Regions from separate parts of the Halomonas sp. A020 genome, predicted to be linked through region 1. Evidence: predicted binding sites of a transcription regulator. Region 1 holds the regulator's gene; the other holds the start of a gene.
What was found. The regulator LexA, encoded in region 1, represses DNA repair genes until DNA is damaged. The targets are predictions, from matches to a motif close to TACTGTNTANNTANACAGTA.

Region 1 (10,196 bases):
CCTCAAGCTCCCCAAAGCCTTAGCTCCTCATCGACACAAACTGTTTGGTTTGACCATCGATGCCCGTCGGCTATCGGCCATTCGTAACGAGCGACGGCCCAACAGCCGCTACAGCTCAATGGATCAGTGTTTGCAGGAAGTAGAGCAGGCAGAATCGCTGTATCGAACCATGCACATTCCGTTCATCGATACGACGCGGTTTTCCGTGGAGGAGATTTCAACGCGAATGATTGCGGAGACCGGCCTAGCAAGGCGTTTCTCTCCTCGCTAGGCGCGGATGTGATTACATGCCCTTAGGCGCAAAAATCCCAGGGGCATTACGCCAATAGCCTTTGTAATCCATACCAAAACCGAAAACGTAGCGGTCGGCCACCTCCAAACTGCAGTAGTCGGCTTTCAGTCCCGGCACTGCTTTACGGTCATGCTGTTTATCGACTAATACCGCGGTCGTGACACTGGCGGCCTGTGCCTCTTTGCAGTATTCGAGAATAGCGGCCAGTGTCGCGCCTTCATCGAGAATATCATCGACGATGACGACGTGACGCCCCGCCATCGGCACCTCCGGAGAAACGCGCCAAAAAAGCTCACCGCCGCGCAACTCGTTGCGATAACGAGTGGCGTGTAGATAGTCCACTTCCAATGGAAAGCCTAGACGTGTCAACAAGTGGCCCGTGGTAATGAGACCACCGTTCATGACACAGTAAAACACCGGCAGCTTGTCGCCCAAGTCACGCGTGATCTCTTCGGCCATGCGATCCAACGCTCGCTCTACCTGCTCCTGTGATATCAGGCAATCCGCGTTATCCATCAACTCACGCATGGAATCCAACGATTCAAGCGCTTCTTTATCCAACTTGGACATGCTCCATCTCCATAAAGACGTCTTAACAGATAACGGTATAAAATTAATTCGCCAATGCTTCTAGCTTGGCATGAGTGCGCCGCCAGCGCCCAAGGGCAGCCAGGGCATCGATATCAGGTCTCGCACGGCCATAACGCAGTTTGGCAGGGCGTTTGTTCGATACCCCTTCACAGGCGTGGACGACCTCAAGAGCAGCGGCACGATCGTTACATATCAGCAGCATGTCGCAGCCAGCCGTCAAAGCTGCCTTGGCGCGCTCCGTGGGTCCACCGGCTTCATGCGCCCCGGTCATGCTCAAATCATCCGAGAAAATACACCCTTTGAAACCCAGCGATTCGCGTAGCATGCCCAGCCACGTCGGCGAAAACCCAGCGGGACGTTTATCGAACGCCGAATAAATGACATGGGCTGGCATGACGCCGTTTAAAACGCCCGCAAGTTCACGAAACGGCACAAGATCGCGCGCTTTCAATTCGGCTAGCGGCCGGTCATCGACGGGTAGCGCCACGTGGGAGTCTGCCGCCACGCCCCCATGCCCGGGAAAGTGTTTACCCACAGCGGCCATGCCAGCCTCGTGCAAGCCCTCGATAAACGCATGGCCAAGTTTGGCTACGTGAATAGGGTCACTGCTAAAGCTGCGCTCACCAATCACGCTGGACACGCCACTCTCAACGTCCAATACGGGGGCGAAGCTGATATCCAATCCGCAGGCGGCCATCTCCATGCCCAACAGCCAGCCGGTATCTTTGGCAAGACTCACACCCGCGACCGGGTCGCTGGCGAACAGCTCACCCAGACGCGCCATAGCGGGTAGCCGGGTAACGCCCTGCTTGATTCGCTGGACACGCCCCCCCTCTTGGTCAATCCCCAGTAGCAAATCGCCTCTCACACGACGAATACTGTCGCACAGCTTGCGAACCTGATACGCGTCTTCGACGTTACGAGCAAACAGAATCACACCGCCTACGGCAGGATCTTTTAGCAGGCGCTTATCAGCGTTGGTTAACTGTGGCCCTTCAAGGTCGAGCATGACCGGGCCAATGGGTTGCGTCATGATGGTGAGTCCAACAAAAAGGGCGCCATTCTAGACTAACCGCTTGGCGTGTCAAAATTCTGGCGCGACGTCCTGTGGGTGGGCTTAATGCAGCCAAACCGGCGTACCGGGCTGGGCGTGATCGAATAGGAAATGTAAATCGTGATTGCGCACGCGTATACAACCGTGTGAGGCTGGCGTGCCCATGGGCTGATCCTCCGGGGTGCCATGCAAGTATATGTAGCGCCGCTGGGAATCGACGTTTCTCCCGCGATTCACGCCGCGCTCCAAACCGCATAGCCAAAGTATCCGCGTCAGGATCCAGTCACGCTTGGGGAAGCTGGCCGCGAGAGTTGGCGAATAGACTTCGCCCGTCCACCGGCGACCCCGAAATACCGCGTTATCGGGACAGCCTTGGCCAATCGATGCGCGCACGTAGTGCCAGCCAAGCGGCGTTTGACCGCTGCCCTCTTCCTGCCCAACGCCTGCCAGCCCCGTCGAAATCGTACACTCATGCTGAATATCGTTACCTTGCCACCAGCAGAGTCTCTGACGCTGGGTATCGATCTCTATCCAACCACCGTGTGTAGGCGGCAGCTCAGCTAGCTTGGGCGTTTTCATGATGACCCTCTTCAACCGCGGCGGGCAACGGCGCATTCATGGCGGCGACCACGACGGGCCGCAGGCGTCGTACCAGATCCCGCACCGTGACCTGTTCTTGGTAATCCTTGGCGGCGATATCACGCAGCGCATCCAAGCCTGACAGCGTGAATATCACCGTTCCCAACATAAAGTGTAGCCGCCAGAAACGCTCAGCGTCCGGCAGGTCTGGGGTCGCTTGGCGCACCAGCTCGGTGAAGCGCGTAAACACGTCGCCATATTGCTGCTGAATATAACGCCTTAAATGCCCCTGAGCCTGGCTATACGCCAGACCCAGGAGCCTCATGAACACTTTCAGGCTATTGCGTTCTGCCGGGACGGCCAACACCGTGGTCGCCATGGTCTCAAGCAGCACTTCCAAAGGAATCGGTTGGCCTTGATGGCGCGTCTCGAGTTCATCCAGTGCCGTATGAAAACGTGCCGAAAACGGATCGAGATAGCGAGCGAACACCGCTTGAATCAGCGCTTTTTTGGAACCAAAGTGGTAGTTGACGGCCGCCAAATTGACGCGTGCCTTGCTGGTGATATTGCGCAGCGACGTCTCGGCAAAGCCTCGCTCTGCAAATAGCACCTCTGCCGTGTCTAATATACGCGTTACCGTATCTGATTGGGCCATCTCGCCCTCCAAAAAACAGGTGTTTTAAACAACGCTGCATACTATGACATATGTCTGACAGGCTCAATCACTTATCCAGTTCGCCAACGGTCCATGGGCGGCGCCTTGTTTACCTAGCTTTCAAAGCGCTCGCTATGTACTGGCGTTTGTCATGGACCATGTACTGGACAGAGCAACATACTGTATACTTAAACACATACTGATTAAGCCGACATGTAGCTACTGTCTTTTCACTGTTTTGGAGTTTGGTATGTCTCGTCCACTCACAGCACGTCAGCAGCACGTATTTGATTTCATCGTCAAAACCATGGGTGACCTGGGGTACCCGCCAACGCGCGCTGAAATCGCCAAGGCGCTAGGGTTCCGCTCTCCAAATGCTGCCGAGGAGCATTTGCGTGCGCTCGAGCGTAAAGGCGCCATACGCATCATTCGAAATACGTCGCGGGGAATTCGGCTACCGAACCAGGAGGTGCTGGAACCTAGCGAAGTGCCAGCATCGACAACGGCCGCCTCCGAGCCTGTACCCAATGGGCTACCCGTGATTGGCGAAGTTGCCGCCGGTAGTCCAATCTTGGCTGCCGAACACATAGACCGCTACTGCCCGCTTCCAGCCGAGTATTTTACGCCCAAAGCCGATTACCTATTACGTGTACGCGGCCTCTCCATGAAAGATGTCGGCATTTTGGAAGGCGACCTTCTGGCCGTTCATCGCACTGATCGCGTACGCGATGGCCAGATCGTCGTAGCACGGTTAGAAGACGAAGTGACGGTCAAGCGTTTTAAACGCCAGGGCCATCAAGTCACGTTGATCGCCGAGAATGCCGACTTCCCACCGATCGAGATCGATCTGCGCACCCAACAACTGGATATCGAGGGTGTCGGCGTCGGCGTTATTCGGGGCGGAAACGGACAAGCGCTCGGCTGAGCTGAGGCCGTGGTCAGACCCGGCACACGAAGTGTATTTACTGTGAGTCGATGTAACGGTGGTCATTGAAGGTGGCCACCCAACTTGGGTGGTAGACTAGCAAGATGCTGAGCAGCATCCCGGTGATGAAGGCTTCCGACGGCATCAGCAGCGGTAAAAAGCGGGCATACTCTTGAGCGAGATATACGGCCTCAGGATCCGTGCCCGCCAATATGATGAGCGCCACCGCGACAAGCCCGCCACCTAACGTCGACAGCGCTGCGCCGAAAAATCCGCAGGCGAATAAGAACACCATCAAATTATCCGGCAGGCGGCGATCCACCAGACGCCACACGATGCCTGTCACCATAGCAGGCACGATGCCAGTCACCAGTACGTTCGCCCCAAGCAGGTTCCACTCGTTACGTCCAATCGCTACCATGGCAGCGTTGATCATTACGTTGCTCAGCAGCGCTAACGGCATTTTAAAGACCAGCGTCATTAACACCGTAAATACTAGGTGAAGCGTCAACCAATCCACTGCTTGGGCGCGAAGCTGCCAAAACAGCATGACGACAAGCGTCGCGGCCAACCATCGATGTTGGAGCGCGGTATCTTCGAGCAACGGTTGCCAAGGGCGCAGCCAAATGCACCAGCCCACCATGCCCAATGACAACAACCACGTCATCACCAGCGCCCATGGTGCCAATACGCTCTGTGCAAACGACATAGCGCCCCCGGTAGATTAACTAAAGACGACTGTTTTATTGCCGTGAATGAGCACACGATCTTCCAAGTGCCAGCGTAAACCACGCGCCAACACCGCTTTTTCAACGTCGCGACCGAAGCGAACGAGATCGGTCGGCGTGTGGCAATGGCTGACCCGATGTATGTCCTGCTCGATGATCGGGCCCGCGTCCAGCTCTTCGGTGACGTAATGGCAGGTCGCACCGATCAGCTTCACACCGCGCTCATAAGCTTGATGATACGGCTTGGCACCCGCGAACGACGGCAGGAAACTGTGGTGGATATTGATGACTCGGCCCGCATAGCGTTCGCAAAGGGAAGGCGGCAGTATTTGCATGTAGCGCGCCAGCACCACACAGTCGGCGCGGGCCGCATCGATCTGCTCTTGCACTTGATCGAATGCCCGCTGCTTGTTGGTAGGATCGACCGGTACGTGATGATAGGGAATACCGTACCACTCCGTGAGTGAACGCATATCGTCATGGTTAGAAATGACGCCCACGATATCGCAATCCAGCTCGCCTGCTTGCCAGCGATACAGCAAGTCGACCAAGCAGTGAGACTCTCTAGACACCATGAGCACCACACGGCGACGCTTTTGCGTATCTACCAACGACCACTGCATATCGAATTCGGCGGCGACGGGCTCGAACGCCGTGCGCAACGCTTCCGCCGACATACCCAGTGAGTCCGCCAGAATTTCATAGCGCATGAAAAAGCGACCAGTCTCTAAATCAGAGTGCTGGCTTGCTTCGGTAATGGAACCACCCTGCTGAGCAATAAAGCTTGAGACACGCGCCACAATGCCCACCTGATCGGGGCAGGAAACAACTAAACGGTAATAATGAGACATCACAGACACTCTTAACGTATTTAACGGCACGCTCGCCAAGCACCTGCCTAACGGCAGATAAACGCTTTAGCCGCATTAGTGTAACGTAAGCAAGATAAGGAAGCACCGCGGTCTGGTGCCGCGATGATTGTTACCCGCCCCCCGCATCCCGTATAGTTAAGATATTACTTTCTAGGCTTTTCATAACTGATGCATCCATCACGCGTTCAACTTCGTCCCCGTCGCCGCCCGCCCCTGCGCCTGCTACCGCTTGGTGGCTGTGGCGAAATTGGAATGAACCTCACGCTGTATGGGTATGACGATCAGTGGATCGCCGTTGATTGCGGCATGATGATTCGCCAAGACCTGCCGAATTCTCCGCTTCAAGTGCCCAACACGGAAACCCTGGAAGCGCTCAAGATCACCCCCAAAGCCCTGTTCATTACCCACGGCCATGAAGACCACATCGGCGCCGTGGCGTGGCTTTGGCCCAAATGGGGCTGCCCGATTTTTGCCACCCCACTCGCAGCGGGACTCTTGCGCTACAAGTTTGCCGAACATCAGCTCAGTAGCGCAGCGATCCAGACCATCGAACCGGGGGAGGCAGTAGAGAGTGGCCCCTTCACCCTTCGCTATCTCAGCGTCACCCACTCCATCCCCGAGAGCTGCGCCATCATGATGCAAGCGGGGGATTACCGCATTCTCCACACGGGTGATTGGAAACTGGACCCAACCCCGCTCATTGGCTCACCGGTCAATGCGGCTCAATTCAGAGCACTGGCACCGGTCGATTTGCTCGTAGGGGATTCAACCAACGCGCCCATGCCGGGACAGTCGGCCAGCGAAGGGGACGTAGCCAAGGCGTTGGCGAAAACGCTGAGCGCTTGCACAGGCAGGGTGGTCGTGTCTTGCTTTGCCAGCAACCTGGCGCGGGTATTGGCCATTGGTTTGGCAGCCCAGGCGAGTGGACGCCGGGTTAGCCTGATGGGCCGCTCGATGGAGCGGATGGTGAGTGTGGCCAGAGGCCTGGGCTATTTGGACGACTTCCCGCCCCTGGTGCCCGCCCATGACCTGGGCTACCTCCCCCCTGAAGAGGTCGTGATCATTGCCACCGGTAGCCAGGGCGAGCCTCGCGCCGCCTTGCAACGCTTGGCCCAGCGTCGCCACCCCTTTGTCGATTTAGAACCGGGCGATAGCGTGATTTTTTCTGCCAAAGCCATTCCAGGCAATGAGCGCCCCATCGAGCAGCTTAAAAAGCGTTTGTTGCAACTCGATGTCACGCTGTTCGATGAAACGCACCATCCCGAGCTTCACGCTACCGGACACCCTGCCCAGGAAGAGCTTAGAAAGCTCTATCAGTGGGTCAGACCCAAAATGCTGCTACCGGTGCATGGCGAGGCTCGCCATCAAGCGGCGCATCAAGCGCTTGCCGAAGAGCTGGGCATTCAAGCACCGCTGACGCCTGTGAATGGCGACATGCTAGTACTCGACCAGCAAGGGTTACGCTGCGAGACGCGCTATCCTCAGCCTCCCTGCATCGTCAATCAAAATAGCGTGGTCGCTCATCCTGGCTTGGATACGGGCCACTCCTCGGCACGTCGCGGCAGCCTTTTTTTGGCTTTGCCGGTAGCTGCCACTGAGACGGGCTGGTGCCGCATTGGACGCTTGATGCTGGATGCTAGCGGGGCCAGCCCCATGGATGAAGACAGCTTTAGCGAGTGGCTCGACGAGCAACTCGATGAGATCACCGCAGATACACTAGCCGATTTACGCCATGCGCTACAGCCTCGGTTGGTACACTGGTTGGCGAATCACTTGCAGCATATGCCCGAGGTGCACCTACAGATCATGGCCGCCGAGATGCCAACCATCGAGGAATTGAACGACGAGCCTTGAGCACTACCACCGAGCAGCGTCTTGCTGATCGGTGTCGCGCTCTTTCACCCAGTACGCTCCCTGGCTAGAACGCTCCTTCTTCCAGAAAGGTGCCTGAGTCTTCAAATAGTCCATGATGAAATCGCAGGCCTCAAAGGCATCTCGGCGATGTGCACTGGCGACTAGCACCCTGACAATGGGATCCCCCGGCGACAAATCTCCCACGCGATGAATGACCCTCACCGCTTGCAATGACCACCGCTGACACGCTTGCTCTGCAATACGTCCCAAGGTGCGCTCGGTCATGCCTGGGTAGTGTTCCAGGGTCAAACCGATGACGTCGGGCGTTTCGTTGAAATCTCGCACCAGCCCCGTAAAGGTGACGATCGCGCCAATGTCGGTACGCTGGCGCAACGCGCTTTCATAACCGTAGGCCATGGAGAACGGAGCAGACTGCACGACTACCCCTATGTCGGGTGCTTTTTGTTCGTTAACGGACACGGCTCAGCCTCCGGTCACCGGGGGGAAAAAGGCCACTTCGTCTTCATCGGTAATGCGTGCGCTGTCGTTGGCCATCACCTGGTTAATCGCGCACAGCGTTCGACGGTCTGCCAGCACTGAGAAGCGCGCATCTTGAGCTTTGAGCGCGGCTTTTAGCCCAGCCACATCACGGCTTGGCAATTTGTCCAACCCAATGGCCAAATCACTCTCCCCAACGCGCTCGCGCAGCTCGGCCAAAAACTTGACCCGCACACAGGGTGAGACACAGCGCTCGCCGAGGCTCACCTCGCCCGCAGCACCTTCACCAGTGACGATGGGAGCCGTCATGTCGCGGCGGTAATCGCCGCGCTGTCCGCCCTGCTTGCTATCCAGCTGTACCGCTTCGATACGCATTGCCTTGTCGACCGCTTTACACATATCGTAAAGCGTCAGGCAGGCGACCGATACGGCAGTCAGCGCCTCCATCTCGACCCCGGTACGGCCATTCAAACGGCACATGGCCGACACATTCACACACCCTTGATCATGGTCAATGTCGAACTCTACCGCGACTTTAGAAAGTGCCAGCGAGTGGCACAGAGGAATGAGCTCGTGGGTGCGTTTAGCCGCTTGGATCCCTGCAATACGCGCCGTGGCCAGCACATCGCCTTTGGGCAACGCGCCGTCGCTCAGCAACTTCAAGGTAGCAGGCTGCATGACGATACGCCCCGAGGCGACGGCCTCTCGACGTGTCTCTTGCTTATCGCCGACGTCGACCATATTGGCTTCGCCGTGCGCGTTCAGGTGGGTTAACTGCATGGTGTCACCTTTTATCATCAAGCCAAGTTGCGCCGCTGCTGGTCGGCCCAGTCACTGACCCAGCGGGCGATCGCGTCACAGCGATTCAAATCCAAACGCGTGACCGAAGACGCAAGCTTCACAGGAGGCTCGCCGGTCAACGCTGCGGCCTGCACCCAAGGGTCGGAAAGAATCGCCGGGTCTCCAATTCCCTCTCGATAGAGCGCCAACTTAGGTATCGGCCAAGCTTTGAAGCCTTCCACAATTACCAAATCAGGCGAATGGGGAGCCATTAATGCCAGCAAATGGGCCAAGTCGGGCTCCTCTTGCCCCGGCGTCTCTTGCATCAGCGCATAGCGATGGCGCGACGCAATCAACATGGGCGCTGCCCCCGAGCTGCGTAACCTGTAGCTGTCCTTACCCGGCTGGTCCACGTCGAAATGATGGTGCGCATGTTTGATAACCGCCACCGACACTCCCATGCCGCGCAGAAGCGGCAACAATTGCTCTAACAGCGTGGTTTTACCGGTACCACTCCAGGCAGCCACCCCCAGAACCGGAAACGGGCAGCGTAGCGCCTCACTCATAACGCATCCTGTCTGTCACGACTCACTCACCCTCTTTTTCTGCTGGTAGCAACCAGTTTAACGCAATGCCGACCAGAGCGGCCAAACTTACGCCCTGTAGCGTGAACTGCCCGCCACCAAATTGCATACCGCCGATGCCAAACACCAAGATCAGCGACACCACCACCAAGTTACGCGCCGCCGTCAACGACTGCCCTGCGCGCACGAGAGTATTCATACCGACCACGGCAATCGAGCCAAACAGAAGCGTCATGATGCCCCCCATGACTGGCCCAGGGATGGTTTGCAGTAGCGCACCAAGCTTGCCGACAAAGGCCAAAACGATAGCGATGACCGCCGCCACCACCATGTACATCGGATTGAAGGCCTTGGTCAGCGTCACGGCACCGGTGACTTCTGAGTAAGTCGTGTTGGGCGGCCCACCAAACAGCGCAGCGACGGTGGTGGCCAAACCATCGCCCAGTAGCGTGCGATGCAAGCCAGGCTTTTCCAGATAGTTGGTACGCGTGACCGAACCAATCGCCACCATGTCACCAATATGCTCGACGGCAGGCGCAATCGCGACCGGAATCATGAACAGGATGGCCGCCCAATGGAAACTAGGCGCCGTAAAGTTGGGTAACGACAGCCAAGCCGCATCGCGCACCGGCGTAAAGTCAACCACTCCCATGATGAGCGCCAGCGCGTAGCCCGTTGCAATACCGCCCATGATGGGCACCAAACGCAACAGGCCGCGGCCAAATACTGCGAGCACCAGGGTCACCAACAGACTTGCCATGGAAAGAAATATCGCTTGGCCGTA
Region 2 (10,196 bases), 510 kb from region 1:
TCAGCTCGCGCATTTCGGGGGTGCGCAGCTTGTATTCGGCGCAGGTGCGCTCGAAGTCTTTAAGGTTCACGGCGATGTGCTCGCTGCCCTTGCCGTAGTGGTTCAGCTGTGGCTCGTCGCGCAGGCCTTCGATGTAGTCGAAGGCTTCCCAAAATTCGGCCACCATCGGGTGGTCGGCGTTGATGGATTGCTGCCGCTCGCGGGCCATCTGCTCCACCATGCCGTTGGCCATATCGATGGTTTGTTGGTCGAACAGCCCCAAGCCCTCCGGCCCCAGGCACTCCACCAACGCCATTAGCTGGCCGTGGCACTTGGCGATGCGCAGCACCTTGATATCCGGGTCATCGGCCAAGCGGTCGGCGTAGAAACGGGCGCGCTGGGTGATGGTGGCCAACAGCGCGGCTTCCCGTTGGGCGACGGCCAAGGCGAACTGGCTGACGTGCTCTAGCTCGGTACGCTCCAGCCCCTCGGCCAGCGCTTTGGTGGTTTTGTTCTGGCCTTCCCGGGTGAAATGCAGGTGGCAGATACGGGTTTGAATCGCCTCGCCCGCCTGCACCGGGGCGTTCTGGCTAATCACAATGCTGCCGCGAAAGGGCGGCTCGTAGGTGTCGTTGCCGCTGTTCTTCACGCCACGGGCGCGGATCGAGCGGCCGTTGAAGGCGGTTTTCAGCTCATCCCAATCGAACTGCTTCTGCTTGGCACCGCCTTCCTGCTCGCGGTCGGATTCGATCAGCACCACCGGCAGGTTGCTCACCTGGGCAAAGTTACGGCTGCGGGCGGGCATGGTGGCCTTGCTGGGGTCGAAACCCTCATAATCGCGCCGGCCGCACAGCTTCCACAGAAACTCGATCAGCGTGGATTTACCCGCGCCGGCTTCACCCACGATCTCTAAAAACGGGAAGCTGCCCATCTCGGCGCGGATCTGCTCGGCCAGCAGGCTGCCCATCCAGTACGCCAGGGCCACCACGCCCCGAGAGCCATACGCGCCCAAGAGCTGCTGCGTCCACTCAGTGCTGAACGCCTTGCGGTCGGGGTTGATGTGCAGCGATACGGATTGGCTGAGGGTTTTCAGCTGGCGGCGGGGGCCAAGCTCGAAAAAGTCCTCGCTGTTGATCGGCACCACCTTGCCACCGGCCACGGCAAGATCGCCGAACACATACGCGCCGTGCTCCTTGCTGTAGCCGATGAAGTCGATGGTCTCGACGGTTTTGATGTTGCCGATCTGGTCCTGCAGCAGGCTATCGAGCTGCTGGCTGGTACCCGTCCACACCGCGCCGGGGGCAATGCCCAGCAGGCGCTTTTTGTACTCAGAAGCCGAGGCCAGCTGGCCGCCGCTGAAGGTGTTCTTGATGGGCGGGCGACCGTCGGGAAACTCCACGCGGTAGTAGTACCAGCTCTCATCGGTCACCGCGTTGGCCTGGTAGTACAGCGCTGTGGGGAAACAGGTGCAGATGCGCTTCACGCTGCCGGATTGCTCCAGCGCCGCATCGCGCAGGGCGGGGTCGATCTGCCGCTGGTCTTCGCCGTCTAGCCCATCGGCGCGCAGGGCGCGGTCGAAGGCGTCCATGTCCAGCTTCCACCACCACAGCTGGCGTTTGAACTCGAACCAGAACTCCCGCTGTTCACGGCGCTTGTACATCAACAGCGCCTTCGCCATGGCCGTGGGGGCCAGCAGCAGGTCGCCGTGGTAGCGGTAGGTTTCCTGGTGTTTCTCGTTGAGCTCGCCGCGCTGGTGGGCGTCGTTCCAGTCGTGGCCACCGTTCGGGATCTGCGCCGCGTAGCACTCCCAGCCCGCCGCCCTGGCGCGCTTTACGTGCTTATGAGTAGCGTTGTGGCCGGCGCGGTTGTTATCCAGCGCCCATACCAATGTGGGGCGGCTGGTACCGGCCTGGTGCGCGGCATCGGAAAGGGCGTTCAACGCCTCATCGGGGTAGTTGCCGCAGCTCATAGCGGAAACCGCCGCGATGCCGTGGTGGTAAAGGGCTATTGCATCGAAGATGCCCTCTACAATCCACACTTCCTCAGCCGCTACTAAATCAGCGGCGGTGAGGGCTGGCGGGCACCACCACTGGCCTTTGTAGCGGCCAACGAAATTGGCTTTCTGCTTGCCGAAGCGCTCCGGGTTATCCAGCAGGCGCTCCCAGTAAGCGCCGCCGGGTAGGGCGAAGCGCACGGTGGCGGTGCCGCCAATTTCCGGCTTCCAGTAGCTCTCTTGGGTGTACCAGCCCTGAATGCGGGAAAGCTCGAAGCCCCGGCCATCGCGCAGGTAGCCATCGGCCACCGGCGTGGTGGAACTGGGCGTTTCGTTCGCTTTCGGGCTGTAGCGATCGCTCCAGGAGCGGAACAGATCCGGGAACAGCGCTTTGATGTGGATTTGTGCGCCACAGTTGTTTTCCCGCCCGCATTTCAGCATCCACGGCGCGTCAGCGTTGATGTACGCCTCGCGCTTACCGCACTCCGGGCAGCGCACCCGTTGCAGGTAGGGGCCGCGCTCAATCGCCTCAAAATCGCTGATTAAGCGCGCAACAATGTCCTGGCGCAGCGATGAATTCACGCTCGCCTCCTTATTCAACAAATGGATGGGGCTGGGCTTGGGCTTAGCTCACGGCACCGGCGGGGCCGTGGGTGCCCCCTTTCGGCCGGGCATAACACACAGGCCGAAAGGGGCGTGGTGGCCGCGGGGGCCTTGGGTGATGGGCAGCTCTCTGCATCGTCTTAACCCTCATAACGTTCGTCGTTGGCGGCTGGGCGGGTGATGTCCAATTGCATCTGCTGGATCAGGCGAGGCGCGAACGGAAGATCCACCCGGGCGTTGGGGATATCGCTCGGGGTGAGGGTGTGCAGCACCTGAAACCCCGCCTTGCCTCGAAAGCCGCACTCCACGTTGCGGCACTCCACTACCCCTTCGCGGTACACCGGTGTTAGCCCCTGGCTGTTGCGGACCCGCATGTTGTGGCCGCAGTGGGGGCAGGGCATACGGTGCTTGGAAGCGGTCGACATCAATGGTTTCTCCCTACCGGATAAAGGGCGCGGCCGCGGCCGGTGAGCCCTTGGGTGCCTTTACGTAGCCGCCGCCGCAGTAGCCATTCGGCGGCGTCGTCCAGGCTGGTTAAATCCTGCTGTTCACACACCTGCTGCAGCGCGGCCTCTAGCTGGTCGTTCAGCGGAAGGCGTTCGCCGCGTGCCGGTTGGTCAGCCATACCTCAATGCTCCTTGAGGGCCTCAAAAAGCCCTGCCTTTACGACGCCTGCTGGGGCACAGTGCTAAGTGAGAGATCCGCAACGCCCAGCGTCTCTAGGGCTTCTTTCAGCACCAGTTGGCGCAGCAGCGATGCCCGCTCGATGCCGGTGTAATCCACCAGCGCATCGATCAGTCGGGCCTCGTACTGATCCAAATTGAGAGCGGCGTAGCGGGTGCGCACACGTTTGGGGTCCTGGTACATGGCAAACATCCTTATGCAAGCAGGGTCATTCGGCATTGAGGGTGTCTTGGTCGTACTGGGCGATGCCGCGCAGCAACAACATGCGAGCAGTGGCCGAGAGCGAGCGCATTTCCAGCTCGGCGATGCGCTCCAGGTCGGCGCGTTCGTCTTCGGTCATGCGCGTCAGTACTGTGCTGGTGCAGCCTTTGGGGGCATAAATTGGCTTTGGGGCAATAGCGTTGGGCGTGGTCATGGGGTAGGCTTCCGTATCAGGTTGAATAACTTTGGCCGCAGCGGTTTAGCGCTCGTACAAGCGCACCAGCTTGCGCTGCAGGAAGTGCTCATCCATGTGGGTGCGCAGTTCGCACAAGGCGTCTTCCACCTGCTCGAACGGCGCGTTTTGGGCCAGCATCGTGGCAGCGAGCTGACTCACCGCCTGGGCGGTGGTGCGCTCTTCCAGCGCTTCGAGATCGGCCAGCGGGTTGGGCTTCTCCGTGCCCTGGCGCAGCGCCGTTTCAATGGTGCGGCGGGTACGTGGCGAACAGCGGTTCAGGTTCACTTCCACCCCGCGAAACAGCACGGTGGGGGAAGGCGGCAAGATGATCGTGGCAATGATGGTGACCATGGCAGTGGTTTCCTTTGTGATTACAGATGCCCAAGGAGGGCTTTGGTAATGTCTGAGCAACGTGTAGTTAGTCCCAAGGGTCAGCCGGAGAGAGCCGCCCAAGAGGTCGTTTTAGCGCTGTGTGAAACCGGTGCTTTTGATCTCGGTGGTGAGTACAAAGCGATGAGTACCGGGGACGGTGAAGCGCTGGCTGATGCCATCATTGCGGCTCACAAGAAGCTGACGGCTTATTACAAGGAGCTGTAGTGGCAACATGGTGGATACCTGCGCATAGGGCCGCGGCAAGATCGATAGCCCGTTTGCGCAGTTCCTCCCCTGTTAAGCCTTGCTTAGCGAGTTCTCCCACGGTTTCTGCAAGAACCTTGTTGGCCATCACTTGTTGGTGGCCTTCCAGGGGGATGTGGCAGTGAGATTCAGCGGGTGTGGCCATGGCAGTGGCTCCCTTTGCTATGTGTATCGAAGTGAAAGACATGAATAGAATGGTTCACAAAAATGAACCTGTCAATAAGGATGGTTCATAAAAATGAGCATTGGCGAGCGCCTGAGAGAAGAACGTGAGCGGATTGGGTTGAGTCAGACGGCCCTTGCGCAGATTGGGGGTGTAGGAAAAACCACCCAGATCAAATATGAAAAAGGTGCCAGTAGCCCTGATTCTTCCTACCTTTCCGCCGTTTCTGATGAGGGTGTGGATGTCTTTTACGTGCTCAAAGGCCAGCGTTCAGTAAATGCCACTGCTCAACCTCTCGGGGTTGCGTTAAGTGAACCATCGGCAGAGCTTTCACCCATCAAGATGTACGACATCGAAGCTGCTGCGGGCGCTGGTCGTAGCTTCGAGGGCGAGCCGGTCAAAACCACCCTTCACTTTCCTAGCAGTGAGCTGACCGAGCAGGGGCTAGACCCTGCCCAGGTGGTGGGCATCAAAGTGCGTGGGGATTCGATGGACGGCACCCTGGCCGATGGCGACTGGGTACTGGTGGATCGCAGCAACCGCGACCCGAAACAGGAAGGGGTGTTCTTGCTGCTGGTGAGTGGTGAGCGCCGGATTAAGCGGGTGCAGCGCTTGGCGGGCGGAGCGCTGTACTTGATCAGTGACAATGACCACTACCAACCGGAAATGATCAAACCGCAGGATATGCACGATGTGGTGATTCTGGGGCGGTGTGAGATACGGATTGGGCGGGTTGTGTAATTTACTAATAATTAAAAGGGAATTTGATTTATGAGAAAGTTATCGCCCAGTCAAAAGAAATATTTGTTAAAAAAGTCCAAAGATACTATAGCGTTAAGAAAAAAGAGAAATGCTTTAGCTAGTAAGGAAAGGTCAAAGAAGCGTGGTTACTTTATTCTAACTGGACCTGAGCATTTGTCTCTGGTAAAGAGCGACCCCAGAAAAAAGCTTATTTCATTTGTTAAAAGTATTAGACGGTTGGTTCTTAACGGGAAAGTCAATATCTGGATTGATTTCTCGCAAACTAATAAAGTTGTTGCTGATGGCATGATTTATCTCTATGCGGAGATTTCTCAGCTTAAAAAGCGTTTTCCTTATATTGATATTAGGTCAACAGCACCAATAGACCAGGTTGTAGCACAGGTTTTTAAAAAAATAGAATTTACAAGTTTAGTTAAATGCAGTATTCCACGAGCGCCCGAAGAGAAAAGAAAAGATGTTTACAGTTGGCTTGCGGCTTATGGTGAAAATGTCAATGGTGAAAACTGTGGAAATATTCTGAGTAAATATAAAGGTAGGATTGCTAATTCACTTTCAATACAGCTCTATAAGGGAATGTCTGAGGCAATGACCAATGCCAATCAGCACGCTTATATTGGGAATAGAAGAGACGGTATTGATATTAGTATGGGAACTAAGCCTTGGTGGCTTTTTTCGCAAGAGGTTGATGGACAGCTTACAGTTGTGCTTTGCGATCTGGGTGTGGGCATTCCCGATAGCTTACCAAAAACAAAACCAAGTCTAATTGAATCGCTTATGTATCTACTTGGAAATAAATTAACTGATTCTAAGCTTATTCAAGAAGCTGTGATAGATAGCGTTACAAGAACACATAAATCTTATCGTGGCAAAGGGTTGCGCCAAATAGTTGAAACAGTGGACTCTTGTAGTGAGGGCGAAATGTTTATATTAAGTAACTGTGGCGGATATAGGTATAAAAGTGGTGGTGAAACAGAAACAATTGACTATTCTAGTAGTATGAGCGGAACTATTGTAGGGTGGCGAGTGTCTTTACCTGAAAATATGGGTTCTGGTTCTAAGGAGAAGGAGCTAGAATGTGCTTATTGAAAACACGCCTTATTATAGGGCTATCGTAATGAAAGTTATTAACATAGCAAAAGACTTTTCGCCCTTCCCTGCTGGCAGATATGTAGATGAGGGACCGTTTAGTGGCGAGGCTTTTAGGAATGAGCATTTAATGCCAGCCCTTGCTACTGGTGAAGATGTCAAAATTATTTTTGATGGTGGGTTTGGTTACGGGTCTTCGTTTTTAGAAGAGTCGTTTGGTGGGCTTGTTAGGACAGGCCTTTTTAAAGGGCAGGATATTTTAAAAAAAATGAAGTTTGTTTCTGAAGAAGATCCTTTTTTAGTATCTGAGATTGAAAGCTATATAAGTGATGCAATGTTGGAAGCTAAGGATGCTTGATTTTTTTGATGTAAACGGCGTAGATGATTTTAGGGTTTTTATAAGCTTTATATCATTGCTGCTTATTGTGCTTGGTTGGATTGTTGTAAATAGTCAAAATAATAAAAGAGAGTTTAGGAAAGAGCTTAGAAGTGCTGTTGATGAGGTAATTGCTCAGGTGCTTGAAATAACCGAAAATGGTGTCGAATACCATGCCGGTAAGAAAGATAGATCGTTAGAGGCAAAAATAGTGCTATCTTTTAAATCTTTAAATAGAAGGGTTGATAGGTTGCCCTTTTCCAGTAATGAAAAGGAGTCCTTGAAATATCATCTTAGAGGCCACAAGAAAAGTATCACTGGCGTTAATTCGTTTGGGAATAATAAAGCCACTGCATCCACACCTAACTATTACACTATTGAGATAGCAGGTATATTGAACGCCAGGGACGATTTGCTAGATGAAATTGAACGCGCATTTCGGTATAAATGTTCTGTTCTATAATTAGTGAAAATACTACCTTGGCTTTAAATTCCTCTTAGCCGCCCCCTCATCCGTATACGCCTTCATCAGCTCATCCCAATGCGTTGTATAGCGCGGACTGCGGTTCGCGCAGCGGAGGTGCCAGGGGGCGTTCTTTTCTGGTAGGCCCAGGCGTACCGTGCCTTTTCCCATCTTCTCGTTCAGAGCGTCCATGGTGGCCATTAGCTTTTGGCTGCGTTGGCGCTCTTCTTCCGTTTGTGGCGTGTCCATCAGGCTGAGCTGTTGGCGGTGCTGGTCGGTGAGGTCGAGCATCATCACCCCGGCTTTTTTGTACGCGTAGTTAGGGCGGTAGATTTTGCGCAGCGCCTCTTGAGCGGCGTGGAGGATCTCGCGGGTGTCTTGGGTGGGGCGTTCCAGTTCCACCACCACGCTGGGGCAGTATTGCGGCAGGTCGGGCCGGAATCGGTTGGTTTTCAGAAACACCATGACGGCACGCGCCAGGCTTTTCTGCTGGCGTAGTTTTTCGGCACCGCGTTGCGCGTGGTGGCGGATGGCCCCTTGCAGGTCGGTGAGCTGCTGGGTGGGGCGGCCGAACGATCGGCTGGTCATGATGCGCTGTTTAGGTTCGTGCAGGTCGTTCATTTCCAGGCAGCGAATGCCGCGCAGCTCCAGCGCTGTGCGCTCTACGTTCACCGAGAACTTGCGCCGCAGGCGTTTGGCGTCCGCTTCGCGCAGATCCCAGGCGGTTTTGATGCCCATTACCTGCAGCCGCTCGTTCAGGCGGCGGCCAATGCCCCACACGTCGCCCACGTCGATTTGCTCCAGCAGGTGCCGGGCTTCGTCGCTATCGGCGTGGAGGATGCACACGCCGGGGTAGCCGGGGTGCTTTTTGGCGATGCGGTTGGCGAGCTTGGCGAGGGTATGGGTGGCCGCTACGCCCACGCACACGGGAATGCCGGTATAGCGGCGCACTTTCCAGCGCAGGGTTTTGGCGTGGGCCAGCAGCGCCTCTGGCGTGAAGCCATCCATGCGCACGAACATTTCATCAATGGAGTAGGGCTCAACGCCGGCGGTCTCCTCCTCGAGCACGCTCTGCACCCGGTGAGACATATCACCGTACAGCTCATAGTTGGAGGAGTAGAGAATCACTTCGCCGCGTTCGACCAGATGGCGCACATGATGGGCGGGCGTGCCCATTTCCACGCCCAGGGCTTTGAGCTCATTAGAGCGGGCGACGATGCAGCCGTCGTTATTCGAGAGAATGCCCACCGCTCGGTGGTTCAGCTTGGGGTTGAACACCCGCTCGCAGCTCACGTAGAAGTTGTTGCAGTCCACTAACCCGATCATGTCGCCTCCTTAACCCTTGTTAAATGCTGTTCGTTTATACAGTATTAGACATTAGGGAGGCGACAGGCAAACGCTAATATACGTCGCTGAATATGGAGCTAGCACAGGGCAACAGCATGCGAGTGACCTACTTGGGGCCTGCCGTGGTGGGGGTGGAGCACCCGGCGGTGGCGGAGATGGACCGGCGAAAATTTCCGCCGACCTGTTTTCTGGTGGAGATTAGCGAGGAGGCGCACCCAGGTGGGCCATGGATGGAAGGCGACGTGCTGGTGGTGGACGAAGCCCGCTCGTATGGCCACGCGGATCTGGTGGTGGCGGAAGTAGAGGGCGAGTACCGGTTGTTCAAAACCCAGCGCGTCGGCAGCCGCTGCCGCCTGTTGCCGCCCACGGGCGGAGAAGGGTGCTTCATCACCGCGAAGCAGTTTCGTGGGGTGGTGGTGAGGCAGGCGAGGTGCTGGGCGTTGTAGGAGATCGCTTACAAGCTTTATGGTCAATGGCTTACATCATTGCCTGAGCTGATTTGTCATAGTGGTGGTGTCGCCTAAAAGCACGCGTTGCAGGGTTGTTTCGCCAGAAGATTGCGGCACTGATACCCCCGGCCATGGAATGGCTGGGGGTATTAATTTGCCTCCCGTTCCAGATTGGTTCACGCGCTACCTGTGTGCTAGGTTATATTAAGAAAATATCCGTGAGCCTAATACAGCTAGGGGTAGGGATGAGTAAGAAATTAGATATAAATTCTTATGAGCGTACTAGTGATATTCTTGAGATCGTAGATACTCAAACCCCTACCGCAGTGAATGCCAATAATTTTGTGGCACTGATAGGAGATTACCGCTTAAAAGATTCAGAACCTCATTTAAAGTGTTTTTGTGAAAAAAAGAAAAAAGATATATGTGGTCAAAATCACAGAAATGGATATGTTGTTGAGTTAACTGATGGAATCAAGTCGCTCCTTGGAAGTACATGCGTTAAAGATTTTGATCCAGAAGGTGAGTTAAGGAAGTCAGTAGCTCATTATGACAATCAAAAGCGGTTCTTTGAAAGAGTTGGTTATGTTAATGATTGTTTTTATGACAAAGGTAAGATTGTAAAAAAATTAGAAGTAGAGGCTCAACAGATAGGTTGTGTAAATAAGTATGTTTCTGATTTGGTCAAATCATTACCTTCTGGTGCTGTCTCAAAGCTTCAGGAAATGGCTAAATCAGGTAGGCGATCTATAGCTGTGGATGTTAGAAAAGTAGTTGAAGAAAAAAATGAAGTCACTGGTAAAGTCGAAAAAGACGTAAGTATCCTTACACATACATTGGGAGAGATTCAAGGATTAAGTGTTTTCAATCATGCATATAGATTAAGTCTCCTTGATGAGTTGAAGAAAAAGATAGATCTCATAAATCGTTTGGAATACACCAAGCATGACTCTTCAGCGAGATCCGTGGCAAAGCTGCATAATGAACTTCTAGAGATTGACCCTTTGTGTGAGAGAGTAAGGAACTACTGTTCAGAAAAAATTTTGTTTGAACGTTCAAATACGAAGTTTTTTATTTATCTAACATCCGACCACAGTGAACGAGTTCAATTGTACCGGATGTGGAGCTTTAATAAGTTCGAGGCTCCTGTATCTCCATCTACAGCAGCCCAAAAAATATTAGAAGCTGATTCTGAGATAATCGAGCAGTTCAATGCGAC

Region 2: a site for LexA is predicted at 8,532-8,551, ahead of FRH_RS11500 (Y-family DNA polymerase). Genes of this name have one in related genera too.

What each region holds. Positions count from the first base shown of each region.
Region 1 is NZ_AP022850.1:2,973,413-2,983,608, reverse strand. Features, by position in the region: gene FRH_RS13920 (pyruvate, water dikinase regulatory protein) at 1-271, shown strand, start outside; gene FRH_RS13915 (hypoxanthine-guanine phosphoribosyltransferase) at 284-862, opposite strand; gene nagZ (beta-N-acetylhexosaminidase) at 906-1,916, opposite strand; gene FRH_RS13905 (L,D-transpeptidase) at 2,001-2,516, opposite strand; gene FRH_RS13900 (TetR/AcrR family transcriptional regulator) at 2,494-3,171, opposite strand; gene lexA (transcriptional repressor LexA) at 3,422-4,096, shown strand; gene FRH_RS13890 (energy-coupling factor ABC transporter permease) at 4,134-4,805, opposite strand; gene purU (formyltetrahydrofolate deformylase) at 4,821-5,675, opposite strand; gene FRH_RS13880 (ribonuclease J) at 5,949-7,550, shown strand; gene moaE (molybdopterin synthase catalytic subunit MoaE) at 7,554-7,988, opposite strand; gene moaC (cyclic pyranopterin monophosphate synthase MoaC) at 8,034-8,828, opposite strand; gene mobB (molybdopterin-guanine dinucleotide biosynthesis protein B) at 8,846-9,394, opposite strand; gene FRH_RS13860 (uracil-xanthine permease family protein) at 9,417-10,196, opposite strand, start outside.
Region 2 is NZ_AP022850.1:2,461,753-2,471,948, forward strand. Features, by position in the region: gene FRH_RS11445 (toprim domain-containing protein) at 1-2,554, opposite strand, end outside; gene FRH_RS11450 (ogr/Delta-like zinc finger family protein) at 2,716-3,000, opposite strand; gene FRH_RS11455 (hypothetical protein) at 3,000-3,200, opposite strand; gene FRH_RS11460 (hypothetical protein) at 3,239-3,442, opposite strand; gene FRH_RS11465 (hypothetical protein) at 3,468-3,674, opposite strand; gene FRH_RS11470 (hypothetical protein) at 3,720-4,046, opposite strand; gene FRH_RS11475 (hypothetical protein) at 4,095-4,292, shown strand; gene FRH_RS11480 (LexA family transcriptional regulator) at 4,570-5,235, shown strand; gene FRH_RS11485 (hypothetical protein) at 5,266-6,342, shown strand; gene FRH_RS11490 (STAS-like domain-containing protein) at 6,332-6,700, shown strand; gene FRH_RS11495 (hypothetical protein) at 6,693-7,181, shown strand; gene FRH_RS11500 (Y-family DNA polymerase) at 7,194-8,507, opposite strand; gene FRH_RS11505 (hypothetical protein) at 8,624-8,974, shown strand; gene FRH_RS11510 (hypothetical protein) at 9,223-10,196, shown strand, end outside.